Regions from separate parts of the Paenibacillus sp. BAC0078 genome, predicted to be linked through region 2. Evidence: riboswitches for the same ligand, from Rfam matches in the RefSeq annotation. Region 2 holds a riboswitch; the other holds the start of a gene.
The links. A riboswitch is a leader RNA that binds a small molecule or an ion and turns the genes downstream of it on or off. The one in region 2 is predicted to bind S-adenosylmethionine.
Positions count from the first base shown of each region.

Region 1: another riboswitch for S-adenosylmethionine. It lies ahead of ACX1DY_RS23430 (methionine ABC transporter ATP-binding protein); the one in region 2 lies ahead of metA (homoserine O-acetyltransferase MetA).

Region 1 covers NZ_JBTLRW010000015.1:129,482-137,573, forward strand. Annotated here, with positions in the region: gene ACX1DY_RS23420 (UbiD family decarboxylase) at 1-738, shown strand, start outside; gene ACX1DY_RS23425 (Cthe_2314 family HEPN domain-containing protein) at 751-1,470, shown strand; SAM riboswitch class I at 1,582-1,723, shown strand; gene ACX1DY_RS23430 (methionine ABC transporter ATP-binding protein) at 1,824-2,840, shown strand; gene ACX1DY_RS23435 (methionine ABC transporter permease) at 2,840-3,508, shown strand; gene ACX1DY_RS23440 (MetQ/NlpA family ABC transporter substrate-binding protein) at 3,566-4,441, shown strand; gene ACX1DY_RS23445 (NifU family protein) at 4,640-4,888, opposite strand; gene ACX1DY_RS23450 (YuzB family protein) at 4,971-5,225, shown strand; gene ACX1DY_RS23455 (NAD(P)/FAD-dependent oxidoreductase) at 5,241-6,302, opposite strand; gene mqnE (aminofutalosine synthase MqnE) at 6,381-7,487, opposite strand; gene ACX1DY_RS23465 (HesB/IscA family protein) at 7,934-8,092, shown strand, end outside.
Region 2 covers NZ_JBTLRW010000006.1:327,710-335,801, reverse strand. Annotated here, with positions in the region: gene ACX1DY_RS14395 (bifunctional 2',3'-cyclic-nucleotide 2'-phosphodiesterase/3'-nucleotidase) at 1-319, opposite strand, end outside; gene mqnC (cyclic dehypoxanthinyl futalosine synthase) at 593-1,729, opposite strand; gene ACX1DY_RS14385 (aminotransferase class I/II-fold pyridoxal phosphate-dependent enzyme) at 1,877-3,046, opposite strand; gene metA (homoserine O-acetyltransferase MetA) at 3,092-4,021, opposite strand; SAM riboswitch class I at 4,109-4,245, opposite strand; gene corA (magnesium/cobalt transporter CorA) at 4,673-5,608, shown strand; gene ACX1DY_RS14370 (1-phosphofructokinase family hexose kinase) at 5,687-6,607, opposite strand; gene ACX1DY_RS14365 (HRDC domain-containing protein) at 6,679-7,698, opposite strand; gene ACX1DY_RS14360 (ROK family protein) at 7,943-8,092, opposite strand, start outside.

The sequences.
Region 1 (8,092 bases), on a different contig from region 2:
CAGAGGCTGCTGTCTCCCGTCTACCCGCTGCTGATGCCTTCAGTCAAAGCGCTGTGGGAGTATTCGGAATGCGGCCCGCATTCATTGGCAGCTGCTGTTGTGCGTGAAAGCTACCCAAGGGAAGGGATGGTTTCAGCTTTCCGTATTCTCGGGGAAGGCCAGCTCTCCTTGAGCAAATTTTTGCTGCTGACGGATGAGCCGGTTGAGCTTACGGATTTCCCGAAGCTGCTGGAAACCGTGCTGGAACGTTTCAACCCGGCAGTTGATCTGCATGTGTTCGGCGGCAGCAGAGGCGTTATGCTTGGAATTGGCCACCCGCTGCGTGACCTCCCGTATTCTTACACAGAAGGGCTGATTCCCGGAATCAATGAGGCAATTCCTTACTGCGGAGGATGCCTGGCCGTTTCCGGTGCATCCTATGAAGAAGACCCGGAGCTATCTTCCCGTCTGGTGGCTGCACTGCGGGAGCGGGAAACAGCCTGGCCGCTTGTCATTTTGACAGACAACGCCAAGGATGCGGTGCTCACACAGACTTCTTTCCTGTGGACGGTGTTCACAAGGCTTGATCCGGCCAGCGATATCTATGCCGAGTCTGAGGTCAGACAGCATCAGATTGGCTACAAGCTGCCTATCGTCATAGATGCCCGGATGAAGCCGGGGTATCCGCATGAGCTGGTTCCTTGCGAGGATATTGTCAAGCAGGTTGACCGCAACTGGAAGATGTATTTCCCACAATGAGGAGGATGCAGTATGCTGCGAATTTTACTGGGAGAACCGCCCCGCGAGAACAGCGGTGTGCTGGCCGAGGCCATAGATCATATGGCGAAGTTCGCGTCCATGCTGCGCAAGGAAATGAATTCGCATGAGGACCGTGACCATGAATTCCGCAAGCTGGAGATATGGACGCGCGGGCTGATCTCATCGCTTGATGAGCTGGAGCAGAGCTGGTTCGCAGCCGCTTTTTTCCGGAAATCGGTTGTAGCCGGTTATATGGATGATATGTCGCCCAAGGAGCAGGGCGAATATTCGCGTTATGTCTATTTTTATAAAAATGGCTTCATCCGTGTCTTCTCGCTTCTGGACAAGCTGGGCACGGTGCTGAACAGTCTGTACGATCTGGATACCAGCAAAGTAAAGGTTCATTTCTCCTATTTCACCGTACTGCGCCAGTTTCGGGTGCATGAGGAGCATGCGGCGCTCGCTGACGAACTGGAGAGGATCAAGAGCTCTTACCGGGAGCCGCTGGAGAATCTGCGCAAGCGCCGCAATGCCGAAATCCACTATATGAATTCTGAAATGCAGGATGATCTGTGGCAGCGCCATCAGGGCTTGCACGACAAAATTCATCTGGAGGATCTGGACAGCCATCTGGAGGATCTGAAGCAGTGCCTGGAAATGGTCTGTATCACCTTGGGGGCATCCTTCAGGTACAGCATTAAGCAGTGGCATAAGCTCCCCCGCAAACCATAAGCTAGAGCCTCTTGAGCAGTTAAAAGTTCCCTTTGACAAAAAACCTGAAACTTACTATACTTAGGCAAGCATTAGCATCTTACATGCTGCGGCAACTAATTTCATATCATAATCTTATCGAGAGCGGCGGAGGGATAGGCCCGATGAAGCCCGGCAACCGATTTGCATGGAACGGGGAAGTTGTGTTCTATTCAAGTGTCATGGTGCTAATTCCTACAATGCCGCGTGGTTTGCGGTCGTTGGCAGATGAGAAGGCATGGTTAATATAAACTCAAGGCCTCTTGCGATCTGCAATGATCGTTAAGAGGTTTTTTTAGCATTTGCGAGCAAGACAATGAAGGAGGGCAATAAGCTTGATAGAGCTGAAAGGTTTGACCAAAATGTACGGCAAAGGCAGTAAAGAAGTAGCGGCGCTCTCCGGGCTCAACCTGTCGATTAAAAAGGGTGAGATTTTTGGCGTGATCGGCCACTCCGGGGCTGGCAAAAGCACGCTGATCCGCTGCATTAACCTGCTTGAACGTCCGACGCAAGGCGAGGTCTGGGTGGACGGAGTGGAGTTAACAGCACTTTCCCAGAGGCAGTTACAGGAGCAGCGGCGCAAGATCGGAATGATATTCCAGCATTTTAATCTGCTGTCTTCCGCGACAGTGTACGACAACATAGCTTTTCCGCTACGGCTGATCGGTACTCCCAAAGCAGAGATTGAGAGCAAGGTTAAGGATCTGCTGGCCTTGGTGGGACTCGAAGAGCACCGCAACAAATATCCTGCCCAGCTATCCGGCGGACAAAAGCAGCGGGTAGGCGTAGCCCGGGCTTTGGCCAGCGACCCTGATGTGCTGCTCTGCGATGAAGCGACTTCAGCGCTTGATCCGCAGACGACGGATTCCATTCTGCGCCTGCTGCTCGACATTAACCGGAAGTTTCATCTGACCATCGTGCTGATCACTCATGAAATGCATGTCATTCAGACTATTTGTGACCGGGTTGCCGTTATTCACGGCGGAGGGATTGTTGAACAGGGAAATGTGGCACAGGTATTCCTGAAGCCGCAGCATGAAGTGACGAAGGAGTTCATCGGCAGCGAAACCCAGCAGGACGGTCCGCTTCGGGCCGCGCTTAACGCGGTGCAAGGAGAATACACTCAGGCGGTTAAAATCACTTTTCTCGGCCCCAAAACCTACGGGTCCACCTTATCCCAAGTTGCCCGCGGCACTGGAGTTAACTTTGCCATCCTGCAAGGAACCATCTCGACGCTTAAGGATGTACCTTACGGCCAGCTCATTGTCCGCTTTGAAGGCTCCTCACAAGCCGTAGAAGCGACACTTGCCGAGCTTGCGGCGCAAGGACTTGATGTGGAGGTGCTTGTATGATGGGGGGCCTGAATTTTAGCGGTATCAACTGGACAGAAATAATGGATGAAACCGTAGCCACACTTCGAATGTTAGCTTATTCCGGAATCTTCACAATTATTCTTGGTTTACCACTCGGAATTGTGTTATATTTATGGGGGAGATCAAATAACGGTATTCTCAGAGTTGTTTACTCGGTATTATCATTTATCGTGAACATCCTGCGTTCCGTGCCTTTTATCATCCTGATGGTCGCCTTAATTCCTGTAAGCAAATCAATTATGGGAACTTCGATTGGCGTACTGGGAACTATTCCGGCGCTTGTGATTGGTGCGGCTCCGTTTTTTGCCAGACTGGTAGAGACAGCACTGCGTGAAGTTGACCGGGGGGTAATCGAAGCGGCGCAAGGGATGGGAGCTTCCACGAACCAGATCGTATGGCGTGTTCTTCTGCCTGAAGCCCGTCCAGGTTTGCTTGCCGGAGTGACTATTACCATTGTTACCTTGGTTTCTTACACAGCAATGTCTGGGATGATTGGCGGCGGAGGTCTGGGAGACCTGGCGATCCGCTACGGTTATTACCGCTACGAGAAGGAAGTCATGATTATCTCTGTAGTGCTGATGGTCATCCTGGTACAGCTTCTGCAAATGGCCGGCGACAGGCTGGTTCAGCATTTTACCCGGAAATAAGGTACAACCATATAGCCTTATTCATACAAACTAATGATTAGAGGGGGAGATTTACAGATGAAAAAAGTACTGCTTACATTGTTCAGCTTGACCTTGGTATTGGTGCTGGCTGCTTGCGGTAATAACAATACCAAGAATGCAGCTAACTCTGCTGCCACGAATGCCCCGGCTGCTGATGCTTCTGCAGAGCCGACAACCGAACCGTCTGCTGAGCCGGTAACCCTGGTAGTTGGCGCATCTCCTAAGCCGCATGCCGAAATTCTGAAGGCCATTGCTCCGCTGCTGGAAAAGCAAGGCATTAAACTGGAAATCAAGGAATTCACCGATTACATCCTGCCGAACACCCAGCTTGCCGAGAAGTCGCTTGACGCTAACTTCTTCCAGCACAAGCCTTACCTGGATGACCAGAATCAAAAGAACGGTACAGACCTGGTATCCGTAGCTGCAGTTCACGTAGAACCATTCGGAGCTTATTCCAAAAAAATCAAATCCATCGACGAGCTGGCTGACGGTGCAAAGGTAGCCATTCCGAACGATCCTACCAACGGTGGACGTGCACTGATCCTGCTGGCCAAGAACGGCCTGATCAAGCTGAAGGATGATACCAATATCACTTCGACTACCGCTGATATTACCGAAAACAAAAAGAATTTGAAAATTATTGAGCTGGAAGCCGCTATGCTTCCGCGCCAATTGGATGAAGTGGATCTTGCGCTGATCAACACCAACTATGCGCTGGAAGCTGGACTTGTTCCAACCAAGGATGCTTTGTTCATCGAAGGTGGAGATTCTCCGTATGCCAACCTGCTGGTGGCACGTCCAGATAACAAGGACTCCGACGCCATCAAGAAGCTGGCCGCCGCTCTGACTTCCCCGGAAGCCAAAGCCTTCATTGAAAAAGAATACCAAGGCTCGATCATCCCGGCATTCTAAACTGCTGATCCAGCCTGATTCATGCAGCGACACAGTAAACCCCGCATAGCCTTAGGCTTGCGGGGTTTTGTATGTGGAGCCGGGTTGTCCCTAGTTGTGAAGTTCGCTATAATTATTGCGTGAAGTTCATATATGTATATAATTTAAAAAAATCCCGCTCTCTTCAGAAGAAGAGAACAGGATCGTTATAAAACGGGATTAGAATACTTGAACAACTTCTTCTACGCCTTCAACTTCTTCAAAGAGGGCGCGTTCGATCCCGGCTTTAAGCGTGATCGTGGAGCTTGGGCAACTGCCGCAGGCACCCATAAGCTTCAACTTAACAATGCCGTCTTCCACATCGACCAGTTCCACGTCGCCGCCATCGCGTTGCAGGAACGGACGAAGCTTATCAAGCACTTCCAGTACTTCATCATACATGACGGTGCTTTGTGCATTCTCACTCATTTCTCAATCACTCCTTTCGTATGCTTATTATAGTACAAAAATTTAAAAAATAAAATGGTTCGTACAGAATAAGGAGAACAACATGAGACCACTTATTGAATTTTGTGCCAGCAATCTCAGTAATGGCACAGAGCAACTCAAAATCAAACTTGAACAAAATCCCGAATACGACGTGATCGAATACGGATGTCTGAATAATTGCGGCCAATGCTACCTGCAGCCGTTCGCTATGCTTGACGGCGAGATCATTGAGGCCGAAACTCCTGAAGAGCTTGAAGCGGCCATTGAGGCCGCAATTAAGGAGCAGGAGGCCTGGGACAATCTGGAGATTGACTAGCCTCCCGCGCTAACCCTAGCCGAAATGGCGCTTGGACATCCAGAGCACGCCGCTCTTCAGCAGCCGGGGAACCCGCCCCATGACAGACCGGCGGCCCATCAGGCCAAAGCCGGCATGTTTGCCGAGGGAGCCGAGAGTTCCTTTCAGCTTGATTTTGTGCAGCTTGGGCGTCTCGTTGCGCCACAACGCTTGAATAATATTCGCCACCTGTTCACCCTGCGCTCCCGCAGCTTGCGCACTTGGCGCAAAAGGCAGGCTGGCGCAGTCGCCAATGACGTAAACCTCCGGATAATCCGTCACATTGTAATATTGGCCCACAATAATCCGTCCGCCCCGGTCCTTCGGGAGCTCAAGCTGCTGCACCACCTTTACCGGCTGGATGCCTCCGGTCCATACCGTCACATCCGCAGGGATAGCCTGGGTGCCATTGAAGATGGCATCCTTTTCGACGTGGGATACGGAGATTTGTCCCAGCGTTTCGACATGGTGCACTTTGAACCAGTCCTCTACATACTGAGACAGCTTCGCCGGAAAAGAGGACAGCACCCGCTCCCCCCGGTCCAGAATGGAGATATTCAGATCCGGGCGGCTCTCCCGCAGCTCGGCGGCGATTTCCACTCCACTTAATCCTCCACCTACAATATTGACACTTCCGTACGGCTTCACATCGTTCAGCCGGCGGTACGTTTCGCGTGTTCCCGAGAAGCTCTGGATGCTGCAGGTATGCTCCTCTGCGCCCGGAATATTATGATAGTTATCGGTGCACCCCAGGGCAATCGCCAGGATATCATAGGATACCAGCTCCCCGGTCTCCAGAAATACCAGCCGGCTCTCCAGATCAATGGAGCCAATTTCACCGTAACGCACAGTCAGCCGGGGATGAACCGGGAACTGGATACGCAGATGATAGTCGGTAACCGTACCTGCTGCAAGCGCATAATATTCCGTCTTTATCCCCTGGTAAGGCATCCGGTCAATTAAAACAATCTCTACATCATGGGGAAGATGACTGCCCAGCAATTCCTGAATGAGGGCAAGTCCGCCGTAGCCGCCGCCCAGAACTAGTAATGTTCGCATGATATTTTCCTTTCGAATGAGGACATTAGTAATGGCATTGCAGCAGTTACCGGATGGACACCGGCTTGCAGTTTACAGTTATTCGTATACTTTGATTTCGTTATAAAATGTATCCCGTTCAACCGGAATCCGTCCTGCGCCCTTCACGAGCCAGATCAGCTCCTCGCGTGTCAATCCTTCTGGAGTTAACGCTCCGGCAGCATGGCTAATGCGTTCCTTCAGAATCGTTCCATGCACATCGGAGGCTCCGAAGCTGAGGGCAACCTGGGTCAATTGTGCGCCAATATTAATGAAGTAAGCCTTAATATGGTCGAAGTTATCCAGCATTAACCGGCTGACCGCAATCGTCTTGAGATCCTCATATGCGGAGTTGCGGCGCATGATTCCGGCATTTTTATTCTTCGGCTGCATCGACAGCGGGATAAATACCATGAAGCCGTTCGTTTCGTCCTGCAGATCACGGATTTGCAGCATATGGCGCACACGGTCCTCACGGGATTCGATAGAGCCGTACAGCATAGTGGTATGTGTTTTCATCCCGAGCTTGTGCGCTGTCCGGTGGACCTCCAGATACTCTTCGACATTAGCTTTGTCCACGCGCATTTTTTTGCGGTATTGATCGGATAGAATCTCGGCTCCGCCCCCGGTAAGCGTCTGCAGGCCTGCTGCCCGCAGCTCCTCCAGTACTTCACGGATGCTTAGTCCGCTGATGCGGGTGAAAAAGTCGATTTCAGCCGCAGTGTACGCCTTCAAGGTAACCTGCGGGAACGCTTCGTTCAAGGCTTTTAGCGAATCAACGTAGTATTGGAAGGGAACCTTATCATTATGGCCGCCGACGATATGGAATTCACGTACCCCGGGATGGATATGCTGCTCGACATATTGCACCATTTCCTGACCGGAAAGGGTATATGCGCCCTCTTCTCCGTCATCCTTGCGGAAATTGCAGAATGCGCAGCGGGATTCGCAAACATTGGTGAAATACAGGCTCATATTTTCGATAAAATATACCTTATTCCCGTTCTTACGCTGATTGACCTCGTTCGCGAGCTGACCGATTGTCAGCAAATCGTTGCTTTCATATAAATAAACGCCATCTTCCAAATTCAATCGTTCACCGCCGCGAACCTTCTCAATAATGCTCGCCATTCTGGCGTCTGTGTGGGGTGTTATAAGGGTAGACATATGATTTCCTCATTTCTGGAATAAACTCAAAGAGCTGCCGTCCATTACAAAATGCTGCGTTGACAGCTTCCTGCGTGACAATTTTCCGAATTTTGTGCTTATCGCTGTTCCTATTATAAACCTCTCACAAGGGGTGAGCAACCGCTGAAAAGAGATGGAATAAGCAGCAGATTCACGCTTTGCATCGATGCAGTTTGGACTTGAGGGCAGGTGAATAGTGGAGTATACTTAATTTTATACAAGTGGAAACGGCTACGCCGTTCTTGATAAGAAGCCTAAGCTTCCGAAGCAGCGATACTCCGTATCGCTTTCAGGTATCCGTTTCAGCGAGAAATATAAGGATAATTTATAGGGTGAAACATATAAATTCTTATATTTTAAAAAAATTACTTTTTGGCCGGATGGTCATATGATACAGAATATTCTTTTTTAGGAGGCAAAAGACCATGATATCAATCAGTGAAACAGCGGCAGATCAACTCAAGGCTATGCTGGCTGAGCAGGAAGTACCGAACATGTTCCTTCGCCTTGGCGTAACAGAGGGCGGCTGCAGCGGCTTCTCCTACGCTATGGGCTTCGACGACAACGAAAGCGATCAGGACGTA
Region 2 (8,092 bases):
TCAAATCCCCGTTGTCGAGCAGGAGATTGTTCGGCTGTTCTTCTCTGGCTTTCTTCACCAAAGTTGCAGTCCGGTCCAGTCCCACTGTCAGAGATGGGGCACCCTTAAAGTAATCCCAGCCCATCACATTGGTGTGAACATCCGTGGTGCTCATCAAGCGAAGGTTAATCGTTCCAGGAGCAACTGTTTCAGCGCCAGCCGCCGCTGCCTTGTCCGCCCCCAGAATCGGTCCTGCAAAAACTCCGCCTAACACTTGTGCTGCCAGGACTGTGGTCGCCAATATTGAAGCTATCGGCTTGTTCCAACTTCTTTCTGCCATAAGTTAGATATTCCTCCCCATATATTTCTTAATGCTGACCGCAAAATTGTATCATACCCAAAATTAGTAATCTAGCAGAAACCATTAAATCTAATAAATAGTTGTGTAAAATATCATATTTCCCCCCGCAAATTTGGTTAGATCGCCCTGTATACTTTTACAAAAAACAAAAAACGTCCGCCCCTGACGATTTTCATAGAGAAATCATTCAAGGATGGACGCCGCAAAAAAATGTTACACATAACGTTATCAATAAATGGTATAACTCTCAGATTAGTTCTGCATTACAAAATCATTGTCAATCTTCGCGTTCGCATCGTCGAACACCCGCAGGATGTCGTAGCGAGTGTTGCGCTGCGCCGGGATTTTGCCTGCTTCGCGGATGAGTTGAAGAATCTGCTCGATATTAACCTTATGGGTTGCTCCCGCAGATGATACTACATTCTCTTCAATCATTGTACTGCCAAAGTCGTTGCACCCGTATTGCAGGGACAGCTTGCCGACCTCCGGCCCCATTGTTACCCAAGATGATTGGAAGTTCTTGATGTTGTCCAGCACCACCCGGCTGATTGCTACGGTCTTTAGGTACTCTTCCGGTGTCTGTCTGTCCAGCTTCAGGTTTGTATTATCCGGCTGGAAGGTCCAGGAGATAAATGCCAGGAAGCCTTCGGAGTCATACTTGTTCGCAATGCATTCATCCTGGGCTTCACGCACCCGCAGCAAATGAAGCGCCCGCTCCTCCATGCTCTCTCCAAGGCCAATTACCATTGTTGCTGTCGTATTCATGCCGATTTTGTGTGCGGTCTGCATGACGTCCATCCATTGCCGCCAGGAGCCTTTGAGACGGCTGATCTTGCGGCGGGTCCGGTCATCCAGAATCTCGGCGCCGCCGCCCGGAAGGGAATCGAGTCCTGCGGCGTGGATCTCACGGACAACCTGTTCCAGCGGCAGGCCGGATACCTCCACCATCTTCATAATCTCCGCAGGAGAGAAGGAATGCATTGTAATCTCCGGGAAACGCTGCTTAATGCCGCGCAGCAAATCCGTATAGTAGCTGAATGGCAGATTCGGATTGGTTCCGCCCTGCATCAGAATCTCCGTACCGTTCACGGCAATGGTCTCGGCGATTTTCTGATAAATGGCTTCATCGGGAAGAACATAACCTTCTTCAGAACCAGGTCTGCGGTAAAAGGCACAGAACCGGCAGTACACATCACATACATTGGTATAGTTAATATTGCGTCCAATGACGAAGGTAGCCATCGGGTCCGGGTGCCAGCGTTTCATAATAATATCAGCGGCAGCGCCCATTTTCTCAATTTCATTGCTTTCGAACAGCCGGATTGTGTCCTCCAACCCGAGACGTTCGCCTTTAAGCGTCTTATCCAGAATAAGATCTATAGCACTCATCGTTCGCGGCCTCCTTTTTAATGCTCGTTTCTTCATCGTATCACAATCAGGGCGGCTTGAAAAATCCTAATTTTAAAATAAAACAGCAGCGCACGGGATGGCGCTGCTGCCGAATCTGCTTATTTTCCGGCCATGCCTGGCCGATTACTATGCTTCCAGCTCAAGCCGTGCGGCTTCCAGCGCCTGGGCGAGATCTGCGATCAGATCATCCGCATGCTCGATGCCGACGGAGAAGCGCAGCAGGCGGTCGTCCACGCCAACCGCATCGCGGATCTCTACCGGAATATCGGCATGGGTCTGCACCGCGGGGTAGGTCATGAGCGACTCCACGCCGCCGAGGCTTTCGGCGAAAGCGATCAGCCGGATATGACGGAGCAGCGGCTCGACGTACCGGGCATCTTTTACCTTAAAGGAGAAGATTCCGGTGTTGCCTGAGGATTGGCGGTTCTGGATCTCATAACCCGGGTGGTCCGGCAGTCCGGGATGGAACACCTCAGCAATCGCCGGATGCCCCAGCAGATAATGGGCCAGCGCCAGCGCATTGCTCTCATGCCGCTCCATGCGCAGCGCCAGTGTCTTCATGCCCTTCATCAGCTGATAGCTGTCATTCGGCGCAAGCACAGCGCCCAGCGAGTTATGCAGTATGGCCATTTCCGCCGACAGCTCAGTGCCTTTGGTTACGATCAGGCCAGCGAGAACATCGTTATGACCGCCTAAGTATTTGGTCGCGCTATGGACGATAATATCCGCTCCCAGCTCCAGCGGCCGCTGGAAGAACGGTGTGAGCAGCGTATTATCTACAATCGTGAGCAGCCCGTGCCGGCTGGCCCACGTACATACTGCGGCGATATCCGTAATCATCATGAGCGGATTGGTCGGCGTTTCGATAAATACAGCCTTGGTGTTCGGACGCCGTGAAGCCTCCAGCCCGTCCAGATCATTCGTATCCACATAGGAAGCGCTGATGCCGTATTTGGAGAGAATCCGCTCCAGCAGACGGTAGGTTCCGCCGTACAGATCCAGCGACACCACCAGATGGTCGCCTTGTCCAAACAGAGCGAATACCGTAGTCAGCGCAGCCATCCCAGAACTGCAGGCAAAAGCGGCTTCCCCGGACTCCAGCTCCGCAGCCGCCTCTTCCAGCACCCAGCGGGTAGGGTTCTTCGTGCGGATGTAATCAAAGCCTGTGCTCTGTCCGAGCCTCGGGTGACGGAATGCCGTCGCATTGTATATCGGATAGTTAATCGCACCCGTCGCCGGGTCTTCCAGTGAACCAATCTGCGCTAGTCTGCTCTCAATTCTCAATTTCTCATCCATTGCTGTCGCCTCCTAAGTGTGTGTACACGAAAATTCCTTCTATATTTAGAATACTAAATAATCGGCCTGATCTATATCGTAAGGGGTCTCCTGGTATACATAGTAATTGAGCCAGTTAGAGAATAATAAGTTGGCATGGGCACGCCAGACAGCCGGCGGTGTGCGCTGCGGATCATCCTGAGGATAGTAATGCTTCGGAATCGCAATGTCCATTCCTTTGGCGATATCCCGGTCATACTCCCATTTTAACGAGAACGGATCATATTCGGAGTGTCCGGTCACGAAAATTTGCTTGCCGTCGAGCGTTGAAACCAGATACACACCAGCTTCCTCAGATTCGGCAAGGATCTGCAGCTCGGGATTCGCAAGAATGTCTTCACGCGAGACATCGGTATGGCGGGAATGCGGAACATGGAACACCTCGTCAAAACCGCGCAGCAGCTTAACGTTAGCCTGGTTCACTGTGTGCGAAAAAACACCAAAGCATTTCTGATCCAAATCAACCTTGCGTACACCATAGTGATGATACAGTCCGGCTTGGGCCGCCCAACAGATATGCATGGTCGAGGTCACATTTTGCTTGCTCCATTCAAAAATTTCTTTCAGCTCTTCCCAGTAGTTCACATCCTCGAATTCGAGTTGCTCTACAGGAGCGCCGGTAACGATCAGTCCGTCAAAGCGGCGGTCGCTGATTTCATCAAAGGTTTTATAAAAGCTCTTCAGATGCTCCGCCGAGGTGTTCTTGGAGGTGTGGGAGCTGGGATGCAGCAGCACAACATCCACCTGAAGCGGTGAATTCCCGACCAGGCGCAGGAGCTGCGTCTCCGTCGTTTCCTTGGTTGGCATCAAATTCAGGATCGCAATCCGCAGTGGACGGATATCCTGGTGGAAAGCCTGGCTTTCATCCATTACAAAAATATTTTCTCCGGACAAAACCTCTTTGGCCGGCAAGCTGTCGGGAATTTTAATTGGCATTGTTGTCTTCGCTCCTTCTGTTCATGTGAATATCAAAAAGACCCTTCTCCGGCGAGAAAGGTCATATATCTGCAGTCATATGCGCCTCTCTCATCTGCCAGAGAACTTCTGCCGGTCGGCCTGAGGCCTTCCATGCAAAGCTTCCGCAAGAATTAGCACCGTGCGTTAATACGCCGGTTGCCGGGTTTCATCGGGCTAGTCCCTCCACCTGCTCTTGATAAGATTTAGCTGTATTCAATTGAGAAAAAGTCACACAATCGTTGAATGCTTTTCTTAAAATTCACTTTAAATCATGAACCTCCTTTTCGTCAAGTCCATACAATGCTAAAGGGTCTCTGAAACCCCCGAGAATTTAGCTTGAAAGACCCAAACCCGGGCGTTATACTAGACAAGTGTTTCACACCCTATATGACGAAAAGAAGAGGTGAGAGAGGAATGGAAGGCGACCCGAGTTCGCAGTTGAACGTCCAGAACGAACAACCACACAGGATTAACATCAGCTTGCCGGCGGCGGGAGCGTCTCTTCTTCATGCCCTCGAACCGTCATTTGGCCTTATCCATTGATCGTACCACCGGCCAAGCTGATTTTTTTCCCTGTGCCTAAATTAGCACATCCCTGAAGAAGATCAGGGACAGAAGGAGTGGGATCAGATGAAAATCCGGCTGGTAAACGCAGGGGTTTTTACGCCTGTTGATGACATTGAAGAAACTTTGACCGCCCCCGCGGAAGGATTTTATTGGATTGATGCAGATGTAGAGGATCTGGAGCTGCTTCAGCCTTTGTACAATCTGCATGATCTGGCCGTGGAGGACTGCCTAAGTGAAGAGGATCAGCGTCCAAAGATTGAAATTTATGAAAGCCATTATTTTATTGTGGTGAACAGCATCCGTTTTGACGATGAGGAAATTTTCCTCCGTGCGCTCAACGTATTTTTGGGCAGAAATTTCATTATTACCGTCACCAAGCAAAAGATCAATGAGCTGCGCGTCCTGAAGCCCATTCTGTGGGAGCAGGAGGTCAGCGAGCCTGACCGTTTTCTGTATCTGCTGATCGACCTTGTCGTAGACAATTATTTCTCCGTCGGCGACCGGATCGAAGCGCGGATTGAGAAGCTGGAAGAGGACATTCTGATGCACACCAAGAAAACGCATCTTAGCGAAATCATCGGTCTGCGAAGTGAAATTCTCTGGCTCAAGAAAATGCTCGGACCGCAAAAGGAAGTTATCAATACGCTGAACAAAAAAGACCTTCGCCTGATCGACGACCAGTTGCAGAAGTATTTCAGCGATATTTATGAAAATGCGGTCAAGATCTCTGAAACATTCGAAACGTACCGCGATCTCATGGGCAACTTGCGCGAAGCCTATCAATCCAGTATCGCCAACCGCGCCAATGAAATCATGAGAGTATTTACGGCCATTACCACGATATTCATGCCGCTGACCGTCATTACCGGTATCTACGGTATGAACTTTGACAATATTCCTGAGACACATTCAAAATACGGCTATTATGGAGTAATCGGCGTCATGGTGACGCTCGGCTGCGGAATGCTGGTTATTTTCCGCAAGAAGGATTGGCTATGAACAATAAAGAACGAATAAGCAGGACGAAGGCTCCGGGTTACCGCAAGGTAAGGAAGCCTTCGTCTTTTTGGTATGCTGCTACTCCATGCGCTCGAACAATCGTTCCGTATCCTCGCGTTTGCACAGCTCCCGCTCCGGATTCATCACTGCTGCCGCTCCAGAGGCAATGCCGAACTGAACCGCCCTGCGGAGCGGCCACCCCCGTTCCAGACTGTAGACCAATCCGCCCACCAGACTGTCACCTGCTCCCACCACACTCAGCACAGGAACTTCAGGGGCCTGCAGATGCTCACAGCCTTCTTTGGTAATGAGCAGCGCTCCTTTGCCGCCCAAGGAAACAACGACCACTTCAGATCGCCCTTGCTCAATTAGCTCCAGCGCAGCCGCCCGTACCTCCTCATCACTGGAGATTTCACGCCCGGTCAGCTCTTCCAGCTCGCGCACGTTCGGCTTGAGCAGATAGACCCCCGCATTAGCAGCCAACTGCAGAGCTTCCCCCGAGGTGTCAACAATGACCCGGGCATTCCACTGCTTAGCAGCTTCTACCACCTGGCCATAAAAATCCGCAGGACAGCCCGGCGGCAGACTGCCGCTGGCAACAATAAGAGTTGGCGTCACTTTCAGCGACCTCAATTGGTCCAGACACTGCATCCAGTCGCCCTGGGCAAAATGCGGCCCCGGCATGTCGAACCGGAACTGCTGTCCGGTGGATTCCTCCACGACAATCAGATTTTCCCGGGTCTGTCCCGAAATCGGAATCTCCTGATGGCTCACGCCTTCCTGTTCGAGCATGTGATGCAGCAATTGTCCATGCAGTCCTCCCGATGCATACAACGCCAAGGACTCGCCACCTAATCTGTGGACCGCCCGCGACACATTTACTCCCCCGCCTCCCGGTTTATATGAGGCTTCCCGGCAGCGCAGCTTATTGTCAGGGACAACCCGCTGAATACTTGTACTGGCATCTACACTGGGATTAACCGTCAACGTTACGATCATAGGTACATCTCCTTTTTTGAGTGTATACACGTATGATACTGCATTGTGCTGTTTTTTCCTAAAAATGCTATCTACAGATTCGCCGCAATCTGTAACTGGATCGCCTGCTCCCGCCGGTAACGGATGCGGATTAACCGCAGGCGCTCATAGTAGATATCCAGTCCTTCTGCGGGCGAGAACGCTTCGCCATAGGCTTTGTAAAGCGCGGGCTTCAGAAAGGTATCGCCTATAAGCTCAAAAGCTGTCCAGATGTTATCTTGCTCGCTGAGGGGTACATTACCCAGCTCATAGGCAATAAGCTTCTCCACGGAGTAGCCGTCTTTCTCCAGTTCCTCTACGCCCTCAAGCACTTCACGGCGGCTTATACCGCTCAGCGCCTTAAGCTGCTCTATGCCCAGACCCTCCTCAATTCCCTGCAGCAGCGTTCTCCGCAGACGCATACGCTCAAGCTGCTTCTTGTATTTAATTTCTTTCTGCTTATATTGCCAGGATACAAAGCTGTCCTCATCTACGGCTGCATGCACCCAGTTCAGCGGATAGTTATGCTCCCGTTGAACTGTTGAGGTAATATTCAGCCAATCCTCGCCATATTGCGAGACTTTGCCCTCACCGACACCGGGAATTTGCAGCAGCTCCTCCGGCGTGCGGGGAAGAAAGGCGCTGAGCATGCGCAGCAGGCGGTTGCTGGCCAGAATGTAAGGCGCCTTACGTTCACTTGAAGCCTTGCCCCGCCGCCAGGCGCACAGCTCGTCATAGACAACTTCATTGCCAAAGTGCTCACTGTAGTATTGAAGCTTGAGCTGCTCCTGGCTCCGGCTGCCGGACGAGCCTTCTTCTTCATGAAACACACCATCAATCAGGGGTCTGTAGCCATCCCCCATCTTCACAGCCAGCTCATGCCGGTATACGCATAGTAACTCATTCCAGGAGCTGCCTTCATACCATAAGCTGTCTCCCCTTTCCTCAGTACCGGAGAAATCGCGCCAGCCCAGACGCCAAGTCCCCTCATCTTCCCCAATCCATAGCTGGGCAAATACCTCCTGGTCCGCCCCGGATATTCTGGACAATCGGTTCATAAATACAATCTGCATCCCAATCCCTACCTTCCTTGTCTTACAGCATGCATAATCCTTGCGCTAACCGGAGTTTCCTGCTTCCCGTGCGCTCCAACTGCTCAGGTGCTGTACAGCGTGAAACATCCGTATATTGGCACAAAAAAAGCACCTCTTCCACGAATTCGTGAAAGAGGTGCTTCCTCTTAAATGCTATACTGTTAATGCTTACAATACCATATATTGAGAAACAGTCAATCTCTTTTTATCCAGACACGGATTACTACCGGCCCAGGGCTAGCTTCGCGAGTCCAATTGCACCGGATAGTCCGGCGTTGTCGCCAAGCTGCGGCGGAACGATGTAGCTCCCGATGGCTTCATTGAGCGCAGGATGCTGCACATAGCCGCCCAGCAGCTCTTGAAGCTTGGCGTG